4 regions of the Janthinobacterium sp. HH102 genome follow, and region 2 is predicted to be linked to each of the others. Evidence: predicted binding sites of a transcription regulator. Region 2 holds the regulator's gene; each other region holds the start of a gene.
What was found. The regulator sigma-54, encoded in region 2, starts transcription at its own class of promoters, with help from an activator protein. The targets are predictions, from matches to a motif close to TGGCANGNAANCTGCTTT.
Positions count from the first base shown of each region.

Region 1: a site for sigma-54 is predicted at 2,323-2,340, ahead of JAB4_RS09085 (PEP-CTERM sorting domain-containing protein). Genes of this name have one in related genera too.
Region 3: a site for sigma-54 is predicted at 1,716-1,733, ahead of JAB4_RS30640 (PEP-CTERM sorting domain-containing protein). Genes of this name have one in related genera too.
Region 4: a site for sigma-54 is predicted at 1,413-1,430, ahead of JAB4_RS02640 (EDSAP-1 family PEP-CTERM protein). Genes of this name have one in related genera too.

Region 1 covers NZ_CP062062.1:1,991,732-1,996,075, reverse strand. The annotation lists gene JAB4_RS09090 (ExeM/NucH family extracellular endonuclease) at 1-1,898, opposite strand, end outside; gene JAB4_RS09085 (PEP-CTERM sorting domain-containing protein) at 2,349-3,089, shown strand; gene JAB4_RS09080 (TIGR03790 family protein) at 3,144-4,154, opposite strand; gene JAB4_RS09075 (FxDxF family PEP-CTERM protein) at 4,309-4,344, opposite strand, start outside.
Region 2 covers NZ_CP062062.1:860,983-865,326, reverse strand. The annotation lists gene rapZ (RNase adapter RapZ) at 1-487, shown strand, start outside; gene JAB4_RS03925 (enoyl-CoA hydratase/isomerase family protein) at 488-1,573, opposite strand; gene raiA (ribosome-associated translation inhibitor RaiA) at 1,705-2,064, opposite strand; gene JAB4_RS03915 (RNA polymerase factor sigma-54) at 2,134-3,612, opposite strand; gene lptB (LPS export ABC transporter ATP-binding protein) at 3,617-4,344, opposite strand, start outside.
Region 3 covers NZ_CP062062.1:2,837,263-2,841,606, reverse strand. The annotation lists gene cydD (thiol reductant ABC exporter subunit CydD) at 1-969, opposite strand, end outside; gene JAB4_RS13060 (GbsR/MarR family transcriptional regulator) at 1,107-1,658, shown strand; gene JAB4_RS30640 (PEP-CTERM sorting domain-containing protein) at 1,965-2,531, shown strand; gene JAB4_RS13050 (hypothetical protein) at 2,691-2,870, shown strand; tRNA gene JAB4_RS13045 (tRNA-Arg) at 2,942-3,016, opposite strand; tRNA gene JAB4_RS13040 (tRNA-Pro) at 3,111-3,187, opposite strand; gene glmM (phosphoglucosamine mutase) at 3,325-4,344, opposite strand, start outside.
Region 4 covers NZ_CP062062.1:584,016-588,359, reverse strand. The annotation lists gene JAB4_RS02655 (dodecin) at 257-463, shown strand; gene JAB4_RS02650 (hypothetical protein) at 491-802, opposite strand; gene JAB4_RS02645 (hypothetical protein) at 953-1,327, shown strand; gene JAB4_RS02640 (EDSAP-1 family PEP-CTERM protein) at 1,527-2,519, shown strand; gene JAB4_RS02635 (LytR C-terminal domain-containing protein) at 2,590-3,660, opposite strand; gene JAB4_RS02630 (type II secretion system F family protein) at 3,674-4,344, opposite strand, start outside.

The DNA.
Region 1 (4,344 bases), 1.1 Mb from region 2:
GCATCGATGGCTTTCAGTTCGGCCACGATCTTGTCGCGCTGGCGCACGAACTCGGCCAGGTTGTCGGCGCCGCGGCAGTTCGACTTGGTGGTCGACGAACCCACGGTGCAGCCCTGCCCCGTCAGGCCAAACACGTTATTGCCATTCGTAAAGGTCGTAAAGAAATTGAGCACGTTGGCGCTGGCCACCTTGACGTTGCCGGATGGCAGTTCCGGGCTGCCCGCGCGCGGGTTGTCGCGCGAAAATTGCGGCGTCTGCGTCGGCTGCAATTTGTAGGCGGCGCCGCCACCGCCGATGGCGCCGAAATCCACCACGCCCGTCAGGTCGGCCACCGTGTCGCCGCTGCGCACGGTGTTGTCCGGGCCGATATACGGTATCGTCGGCGGCGCCACGAAAATGCCATCATCGAGCACGATCAGGTTGTTCGCATTGGCGGCGATCAAGGCTTGCGCTTCGTTCGATCCAGCCGGATAGCGGTTGGTCGGCACTTCGCGCCGTCCCGCCGACAGGGTCAATTCGCCGCGCGCGCCCAGGTAGGCGTTTTGCGACACGGTCAACGGCTGCGTGAAACGCACCAGCATGCCTTCCACGGCAGCCAGGTTGTCGTTCGGCAAGGTCACATTCGCCGGCACGATGCCGTGGCCGGCGCTTTGCGTGAGGATGGCCGTCACGTCCTTCAATTCCGTGTAGGAATTTTTCGCGCCCGACGGCGTGTATTCGAACACCGTGCCCGTCACGCGCACCAGTTCGCCCGGCTGCACGGTGGTGACGGCCGCGCCCGTGTACACGAAGATGCCGTCCGACGTAGACGGGTCGCCATCGCCGGCCGCGTCCTGCATGAAGAAACCCGTGCCCACCTTCAGGGTGACGACGCCCTCGGTCGTCTGCACGGAATTGGCGTAGGGGCTGCTTGCACCGCTGCCCTGGATTTGCGGGATCGTATGGCTGACGGCGGCCAGGCCTTGCACGGCGACGTCGATCTTGCAGCTGGCGCTTTGCTGCTGGTCGTTGCCGAACTGGACGATGACAGGATAATTGCCCACCGGCACGCCAGCGGCCACCAGCAGGTTCACGCTGGCGCTCTCGCCCGCCACGCCGGCCGCGCTGAAGTTGGCCAGGCTGATGCCGGCCACGGCCGGCGAGCTCAAGATAGCAGCATTCACCACGCCATCCACGTCGGACGCGCGCAGCACGGCGCTGCCGCCATTGCCCAGCGCCAGCGCCAGGCTGGCCGGGCAGCTGGTGATGATCTGGTGCACGACGGGGCCGCCGCAGACGTGGCGCTCGAAAGCCGTGTTGCGCGGCGTCACGCTGCCGGCGGTAAAGTCCACGCTGTTGTCGTCCGTGTCGCCGCAGCCGCCATTCGCGCGCGCAATCGACAGGGTATTCGATGGCGCGGGCGCGACGGCGCCCTCAAAACCGTTGGCCGTGCCGAAACCGACCAGGTCGACGACGGCGGCGCCCGTGGGGCTGGTGCCCGTCTGGGCCGTCTTGTTATTACTCAGCAACACCTTGCCGGCCGTGCCGGACATGGCCAGGCTGCCCGAGGCATCCGGCGCGGGCAAGTCCTGCGTGCCGCCCGTCCCCTTGGCTTGCTGGACCAGCAAATACTGGCCCGGTTGCAAATCGATAGCCGGCAAGGCCGTCACGGCCCAGCTCGAACCGGCGGCGGACGCGTATTGCACGCTCCAGTTACTCAGGTTCACGGGGCTGGCGCCGCGGTTGAACAGTTCGATAAAATCGTTGCGATACAGCGCGCCGTTGTTGCCGCCACCGCCATACACCTGGCTGATGACAATATCGGAAGCCGCCAGGGCCGGCACGGACAGGCTGGCCAGCAGGGTAGCCATGACGGTCAGGCGCAGCGGCGTGCGCAAGGGGGAAAACGAGGTGTGCATGAGGATCCCGGTCGGTAAATAAGTGACGCCGGTCCCGCATGATGGGCCGGCGCGCCACAATTAACAAAAGTATTTCAGACTTGTTATTTGCATATTAAAGGCCGGGGATGACGACTTGATGACATTTGATTAAGCCGAATGGAGTAAATCCTCGTCCGTCAGCTATTTCCGATGCCTGCTGAAACGTATTTTATGAACAACATATGGCACCGTGTGGCAAGTCAAAAAGACGCCGCCAGGAAAAATGTGATATATTTCAGGCAAATAAATTTTGTTCCTGACAACAACAACCAGCTTCGCAACAATGAGAGCAGGCCCCAGCCTCGCTTGCCTCTTGGGATGCACATCCGGCCATGCACACAAAGGTCGCATTACCGGTAGCAATATTAATCGCATCACGAACGGACAGCGCACGGCGCGACGCTCGCATGCATTCTGAAGAGATAGACCATGTTAAAACCACGCAAGCAATACTCCGTTTTCTGCGCCGCCATGGCGGCAGCCCTGTTCATGACGGCCGGATTGGCGCAGGCACAGACAGTTGCGGCACAGGCCAATGCGGACAGCAAGCGCTGCGAAGCGGGCAATGCGGATGGCGGCGGCAAGGGCGCCGAATTCAACCCCGACAGTTCAAGCAGCGCCTGCAGCCTGGCGAATGGTTTCGTCAACTTTGGCGCGCGCAGCAATGACGGCGTTGGCTCGACGCCCGAATTTGGTACCGGCGAGTCAGACCAGGTATTGCGCACGCCTGCATTTTCCGGCAATGGCCATCGTCTGGCCAACGCTCTGGGACAGCCTGCCGATGCAGGATACGGCGCCAATGCCAGCCTGCTGGCCAGCACCGGCCAGCACCATTTCGGCAGCCGCGATTTCGTGTATGCGCAGGAAGAACCAGCCATCGAGGGCCGTGGCTATCAAGCTGGCCGCAGCCTGCGTGCCGGCGACGTGTATGAACCGCTGCTGGTCTCGTCTGGCGGCGGCATCGCGCCGCCGGCCGGTGGCGGCGGTGTCGGCGGCGGAGGCGCCAGCGGCGGTTTCGACCGCAGCGGCGGCGGCGCGATCGGCACGGGCGGCAGTGGCGTCGTAGTGCCGCCGATTCCTCCCGTACCGGAACCGGAAACCTATGTGATGTTGCTGGCAGGCCTGGGACTGCTGAGCTGGATCGGCCGCCGCCGCAACGGCAAGGCATAAAAAAAATGGCTCATACGAGCCATTTTTTTTGCCTTCAATCACGCCAGCATGCCGTCAGCGGCGGAAGCTGGCGTAGGGCGCCGCCAGAGGATCGCCGATGAACAGCCCCTGCGCCGGCCAGGCGACGCTGCCCCAGTACGCTTCAAGCGCCGTCATGCCGCTCAGGTAGCGGCGCAGCAGCACCGTGGGGTTAGGAAATTTCTGCCAATAATTACAGGGCTCGCTGACGGTGCCGTAACTGGCGGTCGCGCCCGCTTCCAGCCAACGCTGGCTGCTCATCTGCGCCGTGCCCTGCAAATCGCCGCCAAACGACGTCAGGTGGTCGGCCAGAGCGCCCGGCAGAAAACGCAAGGTATCGAGCTTGTCCACCTTCGCCATGCCCGTCTGGTACACCATGATGTCCTGTGCGCCTTCCAGCACATCGGCCTTCATGTTCTTGATCGTCAGCTTGCGTTGGCGCACCACTCCGGCCGGTGGAAAAAATGCCGCGCGGCTGTTGCGCGCGCCTTCGCTCGTGTTCAGGTAATAGGCACTGGCGGCCGGCACGGCAAAACCGCTGGCCGTGCCGCGATCGACGACCGCCTTGGCCTCTTCGACAAAATCGATGGGCAGCAACATCGACAGACGCATGCCCAGCTGGCTGAATGACTGGCCCGTATCGCTGTTGAAATAGGTACTGGGCTTGCCGGCGCCGCAGCTCTTCGAACACTGCCCGGCGTCATATCCCAAGGTAAAGGCCGAGGTGATGGAATTGCATTCGACCGCATACGGCGCGCTCCATACCATCAGCACCGCCTGGATACCTGGCTTCAGCTGGCCGTCGATGCGCTCCTTCAGTTGAGCGAACTGGTCCATGCTCAGCTTGCGCGGCCGGTTTGGAATATGCACATGCACGATATTGGCGGCAGGAATGGCATGCGCCTGGCGGTAATACTCCCCCACCTCGATACTGTTCGGTTCAGCATCATTGATGACGATGGCCAATTGTGACGGCTGCAAGCCGGGTGCGGCGCCATGGGCGCTACTGGCCAGCAATGCCAGCGACAGACAGAATGAAATACGCAATGGGGTACCGGGAAAAATACACGTGCGATTGATCAAAACGGCCGTTTGCCGGCCGCCCATGGTGCCAACAATTATAGCCTTGAAAATAGCCGCGGAAGCGCTGCAAAAAAAAACGGAGGCCGAGGCCTCCGCTTTTCCGTTCACGCCACGGCCATCACGCCTGCTGCTTGCGGCGGCGCGCCATGAAACC
Region 2 (4,344 bases):
CTCGGAAGAACGCGAACGCCTGTCGGCCATCGAACAGCTGGGCCATGTGATCGATACCTCGGAACTGAGCGCCAACAAATTGCGCGCATGGATCAAGGATATCGTCGCCTCAGAGCGCGCGCCGCTGACCCTGTTCTTCGAATCGTTCGCCTTCAAGCTGGGCGTGCCGCTCGATGCCGATTTCGTCTTCGACGTGCGGGCCTTGCCCAATCCCTATTACGACCTGGCCCTGCGCCCGCTCGACGGCCGCGACGCGCCCGTGATCGCCTTCCTCGACGCGCAACCGAGCGCGCTGGAGCTGCTGGCCGACATCCGCGCCTTCATCGAAAAATGGCTGCCGTCGTTCAAGTCCGACAACCGCAGCTACCTGACGGTGGCGCTGGGCTGCACGGGCGGCCAGCACCGCTCCGTGTACATGGCGGAACGGCTGGCGCAGTATTTCGGCCCCAAAGAAAGAGTCGTGCTGCGCCACCGCGAGCGTTCTTAATCAGTCGAGGTGGCGCAGCGGATGGGCTTGCGCCGGCCAGACGGGCGCAAAGAAGCGCGCCACCATGGCCGCGTCGACCTCGTCCAGGCTGGCAGGCTGCCAGCGTGGGGTATTGTCCTTGTCGACCACCAGCGCGCGCACGCCCTCGAGCACTTCGCCATGTTCGAAATTGTGGCGCACCACCGTGCGCTCCATGCGCAGGCAATCGGCCACGCCCAGGTGGGCGCCCCGCTGCAGCAACTCCAGGGTCACCGACATCATCAAGGGCGAGCGCAGGCGCATGGCCGCCAGCGCCTTCGCCGCGAACGCGCCGTCATCCTGCGCCAGCGAGGCCATGATGGCGGCCACCGAACCCGCGCTGAAGTGGCGGTCCAGCGCCGCGCGCGCCGTGGCCAGGGGGGAAGCGCCCGCCTCGGCCTGGAAAGGCGCCGCCAGCGCCTTGATGGCGACCGGCAAGCCTTCGCCCGGCGTGGACTCGAACAGGGCCAGCAGCGCCCCCATCTGCGCCTCGGGCAGATACACGTCGGCCAGGCCCGTGTACAGGGCGTCGGCCGCGTTGATCGTCAAACCCGTCAAGCCCAGGTACAGGCCCAGCTGACCCGCCAGACGGGATAAAAAGTAACTGCCGCCCACGTCGGGGAACAGGCCGATATTGACTTCCGGCATAGCCATGCGCGTGCGGCCCGTGACGATGCGCAGGCGGTTGCCGGGCCCCGCTTGCGCCACGCCCATGCCGCCGCCCATCACCACCCCATCCATGACGGCGATATACGGTTTCGGGTAGAAGTGAATCAGATGATTTAAAGCATATTCTTCCGTAAAGAAATCTTCCAGCAAGGCGCTGCCGCCCTGCGGCGTGGCCAGGCCCGCGTCGTAAAAGAAACGGATGTCGCCACCCGCGCACAGGGCTTTTTCGCTGCTGGAGCGGATCACCACGGCGTCCACCTGCGGATCGTCGCGCCAGGCCAGCAAGGCCGCGCTCAGGGCGCGCACCATCTCCAGCGACAGGGAATTCAAGGCTTTCGGACGGTCGAGCACGATGTGGCCCGTGCGGTGGCGGATGGAAATCTGGACGAGGTCGCTCATGGCAGGCAGGAAAGAAGTGAAAGTGCAAACATTCTAGCGCCTGCGCGGCGAACATTGCGTTTCGCTGGACGCAAAAAAGGGCGCAATGTGCGCCCTTAGTTGATCACAGCCGGTTGAAAGTCGCGGGCCGCTTAGGCGGGGGCGAATTCTTCTTCCGAACTGTCTGGCAGATGCTTGATCGCCTCTTTACCGTGCCCTTGCACTTTGGTTTTGTATTTCATCACTTGCCTATCGAGCTTGTCGATCAGGGTATCGATCGCGGCATACAGGTCGTGCGCCAGGCTTTCCACATAGACAGTTTTGCCACTCAGACGCAGGTTGACTTCGGCCTTTTGACGTTTTTCTTTCTCTTTGAGGTTATCCACGGTCAGAATCACGGCGATATCGATAACTTGATCGAAATGACGTTTCACGCGCTCCAGCTTCGTTTGTACGTATTCACGGATGGCTGGTGTCACTTCGAGATGATGTCCGCTGATGGTGAGATTCATACACACTCCTAAAGATGATCGGGTTCGTGCGGTCCATCGTATCCGGCCCGCAGAGGAACCGAAAAAAACTTACAAACACTTACGCAGGCTCACTGGCGGAATTTTTAATGCTTCCCGGTATTTGGCAACAGTACGTCGCGCAATCACCATGCCTTGTTCCCCCAGCATGTCCGCAATCTTACTGTCGGATAAAGGATTTTTAGGGTCTTCTGCTCCTGTCAGTTGCACGATCAATGCCCGTATCGCCGTCGATGACGCTTCGCCCCCCGCTTCGGTGGCGACGTGGCTACCAAAGAAATATTTCAACTCGAACATGCCGTGCGGGGTCAGCATGTACTTTTGAGTTGTTACCCGCGAGATAGTACTCTCGTGTAAACCCAGTGTATCAGCTATTTCACGGAGCACAAGGGGGCGCATGGCAACGGCCCCATGCGAGAAAAAGTTCTTTTGTCTTTCTACTATCGCCTGCGCCACGCGCAGAATCGTGTCGAAGCGCTGGCGCATATTCTTGATCAGCCACTTGGCTTCCTGCAACTGTGCACCCATGGCGCCCTCGCCCTTGCCCTGCTTGAGCAAGTTGGCGTACATGGCATTGACGCGCAGGCGCGGCATGACGTCGTTGTTCAGGGTCACTTGCCAGCCATTGCGCGCGCGCTTGACGACGACGTCGGGCACCACGTAATCGGACACGTCCGCAGCGAACACGGCGCCCGGATGCGGGTTGCACTGGCGAATTACCGTCTGCGCTTCACGCAAGTCTTCATCGTCGCAATCGAGGGCTTTTTTCAGCTTGTTGAAATCGCGCTGGGCAAACCAGGCCAGGTGCTTTTCCACGATGACGAGGGCCATGCGCCGCGTCACCATGGCAATGTGCGGCAAGCGCTTGATTTGCAGCGCCAGGCATTCGGACGCATTGCGCGCGCCCACGCCGGGCGGATCGAAACTTTGCAGCAGCGACAAGGCCGTGCGCATCTCGTCGGCATCGATTTCCAGCTCTTCCGGCAGACGCGCCAGGATGTCGTCGAGCGACTCTTCCAGGTAGCCATTGTCGTCGAGCGCGTCGATGATCAGCTCGACCAGCGCGCGGTCGCGCAATTCGAGCACCGTCACGCGCATCTGCTCCATCAGGTGTTCGCGCAGGGTGCAGTGATGGGCCTCCAGTTGCGGGCGGGAATCTTCGTCGTCGGGCGCCTTGCCCCGGCTCGCTTCGCTCCAGTCGCTGTCGCCGCCATCCGCGGCGGCCGGGCCCTCGCCCGCCTCGCCGTCAAAGGTTTCCGCTTCGGCCGGCGCCGCGGGCGCCTCCTGGCCTGGCGGCTGGGGCGGCGCTTCGGCCGGCGCGGCCGTGGAGCTCAAAGCCCCGTCGGACAGCAGGCGCAGCGAACGGTCGAGCGGATCGTCGAGGCGCTCGAGCAAGGGATTGTCCGTCAGCAGTTGCTCGAGTTCCTGATGCAATTCCAGAGTAGACAATTGCAACAGGCGTATCGATTGCTGCAACTGCGGCGTCAGTGCCAGGTGCTGCGAAGTGCGCAGCTGCAATGATTGTTTCATTGGCTTACATGCGGAAGTGTTCGCCCAGATAGACCCGGCGTACCGACTCGTTCGCGATGATGTCGTCGGGGCGTCCCGACGCCAGTACCGAGCCCTGGTTGATGATGTAGGCACGGTCGCAGATACCCAGCGTCTCGCGCACATTATGATCGGTGATCAGCACGCCGATATTGCGCTCCTTCAAGAAGCGCACGATGCGCTGGATCTCGATCACGGCGATCGGGTCGACGCCGGCGAACGGTTCGTCGAGCAGCACGAAACGGGGATCGGTGGCCAGGGCGCGGGCGATTTCCACGCGGCGGCGCTCGCCGCCCGACAGGGACAGCGCCTGGTTCTCGCGCAACTTTTCAATCTGCAAGTCGGCCAGCAGTTTATCCAGGCGTTCCTCGATCTCGGCCTTCTTCAAAGGACGGCCTTCGACGGTCTGGATTTCCAGCACGGCGCGGATATTGTCTTCCACCGTCAGCTTGCGGAACACGGACGCCTCCTGCGGCAGATACGACAGGCCCATCTGTGCGCGGCGGTGGATCGGCAGGCTGGAAATGTCCACGCCGCTGATGTCGATGCTGCCGCCATCCGACGGCACCAGGCCGACGATCATGTAGAACGAGGTGGTCTTGCCGGCGCCGTTCGGGCCCAGCAGCCCCACCACTTCGCCGCATTCGACTTGCAGCGAGACATCATGCACGACTTGCCGCTTGCCATAGGTTTTCTGCAGTCCGCGAACGATCA
Region 3 (4,344 bases), 2.0 Mb from region 2:
CAAAGGCACGCCCTCGGCGGCCAGGTCGTCCAGTCCGGCCAGGCCCGCTTCGCCAGCCGCCTTGTCGTGCCAGACGGCGGCCAGCTCGCGCAGCGGCTCGAAGAACGCGGGCGCCAGCAGCAGGATGAACAAGCCCTGCCCCAACGTCAGTTCGCGGCCCCAGGTGCCGAAATCGAGACTGCCCAGCAGCGAGAAGCCGATGAACGCCGCCACCATGGCCACGCCCAGCGCGGAAAACAGTTCCAGCACGGCGGACGACAAAAAGGCGATGCGCAGCACCACCATCGTGCGCCGGCGCACGGATTGCGACGAGGCGTCCAGCCGCGCGGCCGTGGCATCGACGGCATCGAGCGCGCGCAAGGTGGCCAGGCCGCGCAGGCGGTCCAGCAGAAAGGCGTTCATGCTGCCCATTTCCACCATCTGCGCGCGGCTGGCCGCCTGCGCACCCATGCCCACGAGGGCCATGAAGACGGGAATCAGGGGCGCGGCGATGAGCAGGATCAAGGCGGCGATCCACGACAGCGGCGTCACCACGGCGAGGATCACGAGCGGCACGAGCATGACTTTCCAGCGCGCCGGCTTGTAGCGCACCAGATACGGCACGATGGCTTCGGCCTGCTCGGCGATGACGCTGGCCGCCTGGCCCGACTGCGCGCGCCGGCGGTCCAGCGGCGAACGGCGCGCCAGCGCCTGCGCCACTTGCCCGCGCAAGGTGGACAGGTGCGCGCGCGCGGCCGCATACATGCGCCGCGCGCCCCACGCTTCGCAGCCGGCGCGCAGCATGCCCAGCAGCAGCACGCCTGCGGCCGGCAACAGGGCCGCGCGCCACGGCGCGCCATCGAGCATGGCTTGCACGGCCCAGGCCAGCAAGGCCGCTTGCGGCAGCCACAGCAAGGCGGCGCCGCCTTGCGCCAGACTGGCGGCACGGGGAAGAATAAAGCGGGGCAAGGACAGTGGCGAGGTCGTCATCTTATATTTTTTGAGTTTTCAGAATTTTCTGTAAATTCGATTTTTTGTATAATACTGCGAAACATGACATATATCAATTGACCCTGGCGGTTTGGCGTGAAAAAATTCAGATAATTATGAAAACTCAAAATATCCAAATGACGCCGCTGATCCTGACCTTCGTCAGCCATTTCGGCGAGATGGGCAGCCGCTGGGGCTTTAACCGCACGGTGGGGCAAGTGTACGCCTTGTTGTTTGTCGCGGAGCATCCTTTGCACGCGGATGAAATCGCGGAGCACCTGAGTTTTTCGCGCTCGAACGTGAGCATCGGCCTGAAGGAATTGCAGGGCTGGGGCTTGATCCGCCAGTCGCGCATCCCCGGCGACCGGCGCGAGTATTTTTCCTCGCTGGGCGACGTGTGGCAAATCTTCCGCGTGGTGGCCGCCGAGCGCCGCCGCCGCGAGGTGGCCCCGACCCTGACGGTGCTGCGCGAAGCGCTGCTGGCGCCGGCCACGGAACCCGTGGATCAATATGCGCAGGAGCGCATGCGCGAAATGTATGAACTGGTCGACCTGGCCAACACCTGGTTCGACGACTTGCAGCGCCTGTCGCCCGAATCGATGGCGCAACTGATGAAAATGGGCGCCAAGGTACAAAAGCTGCTCAACGCCAAGGATCGCCTGTTTGGCGTCAGCAACAACAGCGACTGAAGCACCCGCCTCCCCTTTTCCCAAGTCCGAACGCCGCTAGCACAAGCTGGCGCGCCTTGTCACGCTATTTCCTAACGTCATGTTGGCCATCGCTGGCACATCCATACATAGCCGTATGCGATGTTGTCAAGCAAACCAATAGAATTATTAAAATTGTATTAATTTACATCAAGAGTAAGCTTGCATTTGCGTACTCAATACGCGCAGGAAATAGCAGCTAAAAACGGGCAATGGGATGACTTCCTCGGCAGGCAGGGGCGTATCCCTACACGATGTAGCAACTGTCTCAAGCACAAGGGGATTTTCATGAAAAGCATAAAAAGCATTGCCGTCAAGGCATCCATGCTGGCCGCAATGACCGTACTGGCAAGTGCAGCGCAAGCGGCCACCTGGGTTGATGTGGGGCCGGCCAGCGGTTTCGTCATCGCCGGCAGCACCGTCACCTATTCGCCATCACCGGCATTGGAGGTGAAATATTATGACGATAATCTGGTGCCGCAGAGCCCCTCGGACATCCAGGGCTATATCAATGGCGTGTTCGGCAGCAGCCTGGGCGCCGCCGTTTCGTATTGCGACAGCGCCACTTCGGGCTGCACTGCCGGCACCACGGCAGGCCTGAGCGGCGGGGTCAATTCCTATACGAGCGCGGCCGCCTATGACTATCTGGCCATCCACTTCGGCCAGGGCGAACTGGTGTTCCACTGGGCCGCGCCAGTGGCTGCCGGCACCACGTTCACGGTGGAAGGCCTGCCCAAGGATCTGAGCAACTATAGGGCCTTCATTTCCGCCGTGCCGGAACCTGAAACCTATGCCATGCTGCTCGCCGGCCTGGGCCTGCTGGGCTTCCTGGCACGCCGCCGCCAGGGAAAGTAAGCATCACCAGCGGCAGCGGCGCAACGGCGCCCGCTGCCGCCTCCATGCCAGCCGCATCTTTACGCCGCGCTTGCGGCGCCAGGCACGCTTTTTACACCATTTTTAGATCCCTCTCGCTATGCTCGACGGCATCCACTGCTGATCGACGAGGGAGATCTCATGCACGAACAACCGTTTCAGCCACGCGCGCGCAGCGTGATCCGCCAGCACTTGCCCGCGCGGGAACGGCTGCGCCTGGCCCGGCTGGCCAGCAAGAAAATGGGGTCGCTACTATCCGCGCTGCTGTGCGCGGCGCCGCTGTTATATTTGCTGAGCGTGGTACTGTTTGCGCAGCCGTGACACGGCAGGCAGGCAAAAGATGAAGAGTGATGGCAATGCGACAGGCTGTCGCGTGCATGACCAGCATGAACTGGTCCGCCCAGAGGGAATCGAACCCCCATTCACGGTTTAGAAGACCGTTGTCCTATCCGTTGAACGATGGGCGGAAAGGTGCAGCATTTTAGTCTATGCGCGCCAGCAATGCCAAGGCGTCGCACAATAGAAAACGGGCTGTCATTTCTGACAGCCCGCTTATGACTTTGGTCGGAGTACAAGGATTCGAACCTTGGACCCCCTGGTCCCAAACCAGGTGCGCTACCGGGCTGCGCCACACTCCGAAGACAAGATAATAACGCCCCTGCCCAATTTCGTCAATTGCCCCAGGCGAATTAGATGGAAATAACTATCGCGCCTGCTTGAAGAGGCTTGCTGAAAACGTTCAGGGCAAGGCAGTGCAACGCCGCCTTGGGCGTTTTCAGCTGCCGACCTTGTCGGCGATGCGGCGCGCCATCGACTCGGCCTTCTCCTTGTCCTTCGCCTCCACCATCACGCGGATCAGCGGTTCGGTGCCCGAAGCGCGGATCAGCACGCGGCCCGTGTCGCCCAGTTCGGCCTCGACCAGTTCCTTCTCGGCCACCATGGCAGCATTCTTCTGCCAGTCGAAACCGGGCGCCACGCGCAGATTGATCAGGGTTTGCGGGAACAGCACCAGTTCGGCCAGGCATTGCTGCAGGCTTTGGCCGCTGCGCTTGAGCGCGGACAATACTTGCAGCGCAGAGACGATGCCGTCGCCCGTCGTGTGGCGGTCCAGGCACAGCAAATGGCCCGAGCCCTCGCCGCCCAGTATCCAGCCCTTTTCCTTCATGACTTCCAGCACGTAGCGGTCGCCCACCTTGGCGCGCGCAAAGCCGATGCCCTGCTGCTTGAACAGCACTTCCAGCGCCATATTCGTCATCAACGTGCCGACGGCGCCGGCCACGGGACCCGTCGCCAGGCGGTCCTTGACCATGACGTACAACAATTCGTCGCCGTTGTACAAGCGGCCCGTGGCGTCGCACATGATCAGGCGGTCGGCATCGCCGTCGAGGGCGATGCCCAGGTCCGCGCCGTGCTCGACGACGGCTTCGGCCATGGCCTTGGTTGCCGTGGCGCCAAAGCCCGCGTTGATGTTGAAGCCATCGGGCTTGTTGCCGATGGCGATGACTTCCGCGCCCAGTTCATGGAAGACGTGCGGCGCGATATGGTAGGCGGCGCCATGCGCGCAATCGACGACGATCTTCAGGCCGCGCAAGTCCAGCTCGTTCGGGAAGGTACTCTTGCAAAATTCGATGTAGCGGCCCTGGGCATCGTCGAGGCGCTTGGCGCGGCCCAGCTTGTCCGACGCCACGCAAGCCATGGGCTCGTCGAGCGCCGCTTCGATTTCCAGTTCCACGCTGTCGGGCAGCTTGGTGCCCTGGCCGGAAAAGAACTTGATGCCATTGTCGTGATACGGATT
Region 4 (4,344 bases), 280 kb from region 2:
GAATACCGACTTGCGATGATTTGTAATCATCAGGTGGCCAGTTCGAAACCGGCAGTCGGCACCAGAATTCAGTAGGAAATCAAAGGGTTACCCGCTTCGGCTGGTAGCCCTTTTTTTCTTTTCTCCCTTCTGCGAATTACTCCTGTGATGGATTGCTGCACCGCGCAATGACTATCAGCACATTTAGGCGCAAGATGAGCACGTGCCTGCGCAATGCAGGCTCCCGATGTCTGGCTTGCCTACCTGGGGAAATATCATGTCCGCACACATTTACAAGCTGATCGAACTGGTCGGCACGTCGACCGAGAGCAGCGATCAGGCGATACGCGATGCCATTGCCAAGGCGGCGCTGACGGTCAGGCATATGGACTGGTATGAAGTGACGGAATCGCGCGGCCATATCGTCGATGGCAAGGTGGCGCATTTCCAGGTCACGCTGAAGGTCGGCTTCCGGCTCGAATAAAGCGATCGAGTAAGGCAGGCCGCGCGCTCACCGCCGCCCGACCGTTCCCCGGCTCTCCAGCCACTCCCGGCCGCCGGCCTCCAGCGCGGCCTCGATCACCTTTTCCGGCAAGCTGTAGACGGTCGCCCAGCTGGCGCGGCCGTCCTGCATGTTCGCGGGGAAGCTGTGCGTTTCAATCGGCCAGTGGTATTTGCGTTTCAGCGCCATGACGATGGCGGCCAGCGAGACGCGGCCTTGCAGCGGTTCGGCGCCGGACTGGTCGCGGTTCGACAGCAGCACGGCCAGGACCTGGCCGCGGCCCGTGCGTGCGCCGGGGAAGGTGGGGGTTTTGTTTGCCATGGCCTATTTTACCGGGCAAGCCATGATGTGCCGCACCTTTGATCTGGCGCAAGCGCCGCAACGGCGTTGCGGCCACGATGAGCATTTCGCCAGGCGTGCCGGTGCCCCTCCGGCAGCCTGGGCTAGCGACAAGGGGCACAGGAGAACATCATGCACAGCCTGAACATCCACGCCATGCAATGGCAGCCCGTCGCCGATATTTCCGCCGTCCATCCGCTGCTGCCCGACGACCTGGCGTGTTTTCGCGAACTGCGCGACGTGCTGCAGCGCTATGGCGCGCTCGACCGCTTCGGCATTTCCCTGATCCACCGCCATTTCGACATCGCCGACGACGAAGAGCTGATGGAGTACACGGATGCGGCCGCCCGCACGTTGACGGTGAAGCCTGTCAAGAAAAGCGACATCGACTGGCAGCACACGACGATTACCAACTGGAAATTGACGGAGGGCGAGGAAGTGGCGCGCATCGGCTGCGGCTGCGCGCGCAATTCGGGCGGCCACCTGGGTTATCACCGAGGCACCTGAAAGCGGCGTCGGCCTTTCTTACACTTTGCTTCCACCGGCTCAGTCTGCTTTACGCAAGCACTTGATTCCATGTGCTTTTTTTGTGTGGCATACAAGCTGCTTATCACTGTCTACGAGATGAATTCAGACAAGTCATTCTGGACATTCTGGATTCTTTCTCCCCCGGATTTCCCGAGACTGACTACGATAAGAGGCTGCGATGAACGTCGATCACACACGAAACAAGACCCTGGGTTGGCTGGGCGCACTGGCGGCGGCAAGTCTGCTGGCCAGCGGTCAGGCGCAGGCAGGTGCGTACGGCCTGGCCGTCAACGAGTTGAACAATTTCCGTATCACCACCAGCGCCGGCGCGCTGTCGCTGGCTGGCGCCAACCGCAATGCCAGCGACAGCGCCTTTTTCGAAGGCGGCGTGGCCGTCAATCCGCGCGCTGTCAATACGGGTCCGGCCGCCAACGCCGACGTGCTGCAAGTATGTTCGGGCGGCGGCTGCAGCGGCTTGCCGCAAAACCACTACGGCCCCAGCCCCAACTCCACCCTGGAGTTCGCCCGCGGCGATGCGCACGCCTTCGGCAATATGCTCACGGCCGCCGGCTCCACCGTGAGCGCCGTCTCGGAAGCACAGCGCAACACGGTGGGCGCCGCCACGTCGACGGCCGGCGACACGCTGACCGGCTCCGTCAACCTGACCCTGTCGAGCGCCGGCTTCATCACCTTCAGCTTCATGGGCCGGCGCGACCTGCGCACCAGCGTGACGACCATGGGCGACAAGTCGAACGTGTCGATCATGGATATCTTCAATATCTCGTGCAATGCCGCCAGTCCCGTCGGCTGCCTGTCGCATGCGAATGCCGACGGCGTGATCTTCCAGTTCGCGCCTGATGGCGACGCCAGCAATGGCAGCGACATCAACGGCAACCATACGGTCGGCAGCCTGGACCCGTTCAGCCTGAACATGACGGCCGGCACCAACGACCCGGCCACCGGGCGCGCCTTCACGAATGGCTTCGCGATGTTTTCCCTGACCTCGAATTTCGCCCTGCCCGCCGGCAGCTACACCTTGAATTTTTCCAAGTCCACGCGCACCGACATCGTCGTCATCGATCCCTTGCAAGTGCCGGAGCCAGGCACCCTGTTCCTGCTGGGGACGGGATTGGCCGCCCTCGCCTTTACGCGCCGCCGCCAGGCTAAATAAGCACTGGCACGCTCAAAAGCACGCGGCGCCCGCAAAAGGCGCCGCGTTTTTTTATGCCAGCCGATGCGTGTTAACCGAGCCGTGCCAGCGCCTGGCGCGCCAGCTGCAATTGCTGCAGATAATAGCGGTGCAGCATGGCGGGGTCGCTCAAGTCGCGCCCCAGTACCAGACGCAGCTCGCTGGCGGGGCAATCGGCGGCCTGGGTCTGCACCTGGGTCTGTACCTGCGTACCCAACTGGCGGGCCAGCTGGCGCGCCGCCTGTTCCTGCGCGGGCCGGTACTCGACGCGCGTGCGCGCCACCTGGAAGCTGGCTTCATTGGCCAGGCGCACCACCTGCACGGGCGCTCCTGCCAGACTGCGCGCCAGTGCGGCGGCCAGGCCCGGCACGCCGTTGCCGTTGACAATTTCCAGGCGCGGACGCGGCGTGCCAGCCACAGGCGCAGCCGGCACCAATGGGCTAACGGTCAGGCTGCGCACCGCCGCCGGCACGCGTCTCAGGCGGGCCATGCCATCGCTCTGCGTGATCTCCACGCGCGCCATGGCGGGCGCATCGGGCACCGGCGCGGGCACGCCCTGCGGCGGCGCCTCGCCGCGCAACAAGGCCAGATCGCGCCGCACATCGTGTTCCTGCAAGCTGGCCGCCTGGCGCCGCATGACGGCGGCGCGCTCGTGCTGTCCCAGCCGTTCCAGTACCTGCGCCAGGTGCTGCCAGGCCAGCGCATTGAGCGGATCGAGCAGACACGCCTGTTCCAGCACGGGCAAGGCTTGCGCGTCGCGGCCGCTTAAATAATAGGCGTGGCCGAGATTGCTGAACAGATAGGCCTGCTGCGGCTGCCGTGTACCCGCCTCCTGCGTCAAGGCCAGCCAATGGGCGATCGCCGCGTCATGCTCGCCCCGCTGCGCGTGCAGCACGGCCAGTCCGTTGCGCGCGTTCACGTGGCGCGGCGCATGGCGCAGGGCTTGCTCATAAGCCGCTTGCGCCGCGGGCAGGTCGCCCCGCTCGACATGCTGGCGCCCCGCCGCATAGGCGGCATCGGCGTCAGGCCACTGCGGCGCCGGTGCATGGGCCAGCTGCGTGGTACAGGCGGCCAGGCCCAGACAGGCGCAGGCGGCGGCCAGGCGGGATATCGTCAAGCGCATGGTGAGACTCCTTTCAGCGGCTGGCCATGGCCGGCACGAGCACGCGATAGACTTCGATCACGGCCGGCCCCATCAGCACCAGCATCAGGGTGGGAAAGACGCAAAAAATCAGCGGGAACAGCAGCTTTAACGCGATCTTCGCCGCCGCCTCCTCGGCCAGCAGGCTGCGCTTGCCGCGCAGATTTTCCGAATGCACGCGCAGCGAATCGCCCATGCTGGTGCCGAAGCGTTCCGACTGGATCAGCATGGCGACCAGGGTATCGACGTCTTCCACGCCGCTGCGCAAGGCCAGGTTGCGCAGCGCCTTTTCCTTGGAAAAACCGGCGCGCATTTCCATCAGCACCAGTTGCAATTCCTGCGCCAGTACCACGCTTTTGATGTGGATCTCGCCCGACACCTTTACCAGCGCGCGCTCCAGGCTCAGGCCCGCTTCCACGCACACGGTCAGCAAGTCGAGCGCATCGGGGATGTTTTCGAAAATGTCGCGCTGGCGCCGCTTGGCCGTACTGGCCAGCACCAGGTTGGGCAGGTAATAGCCGATGGTGGCGCTGACGCACAGCAGCAACAGCAGCACGCTGCGCAGCTGCGCCGCCATGGCGCTGGCCGCATACAGGCCCAGCGCGGTGGGAAACAGCAGGGCCAGCACGCTTTTCGCCGCAAAGTACAGGGCCGGCGCGCTCGCCT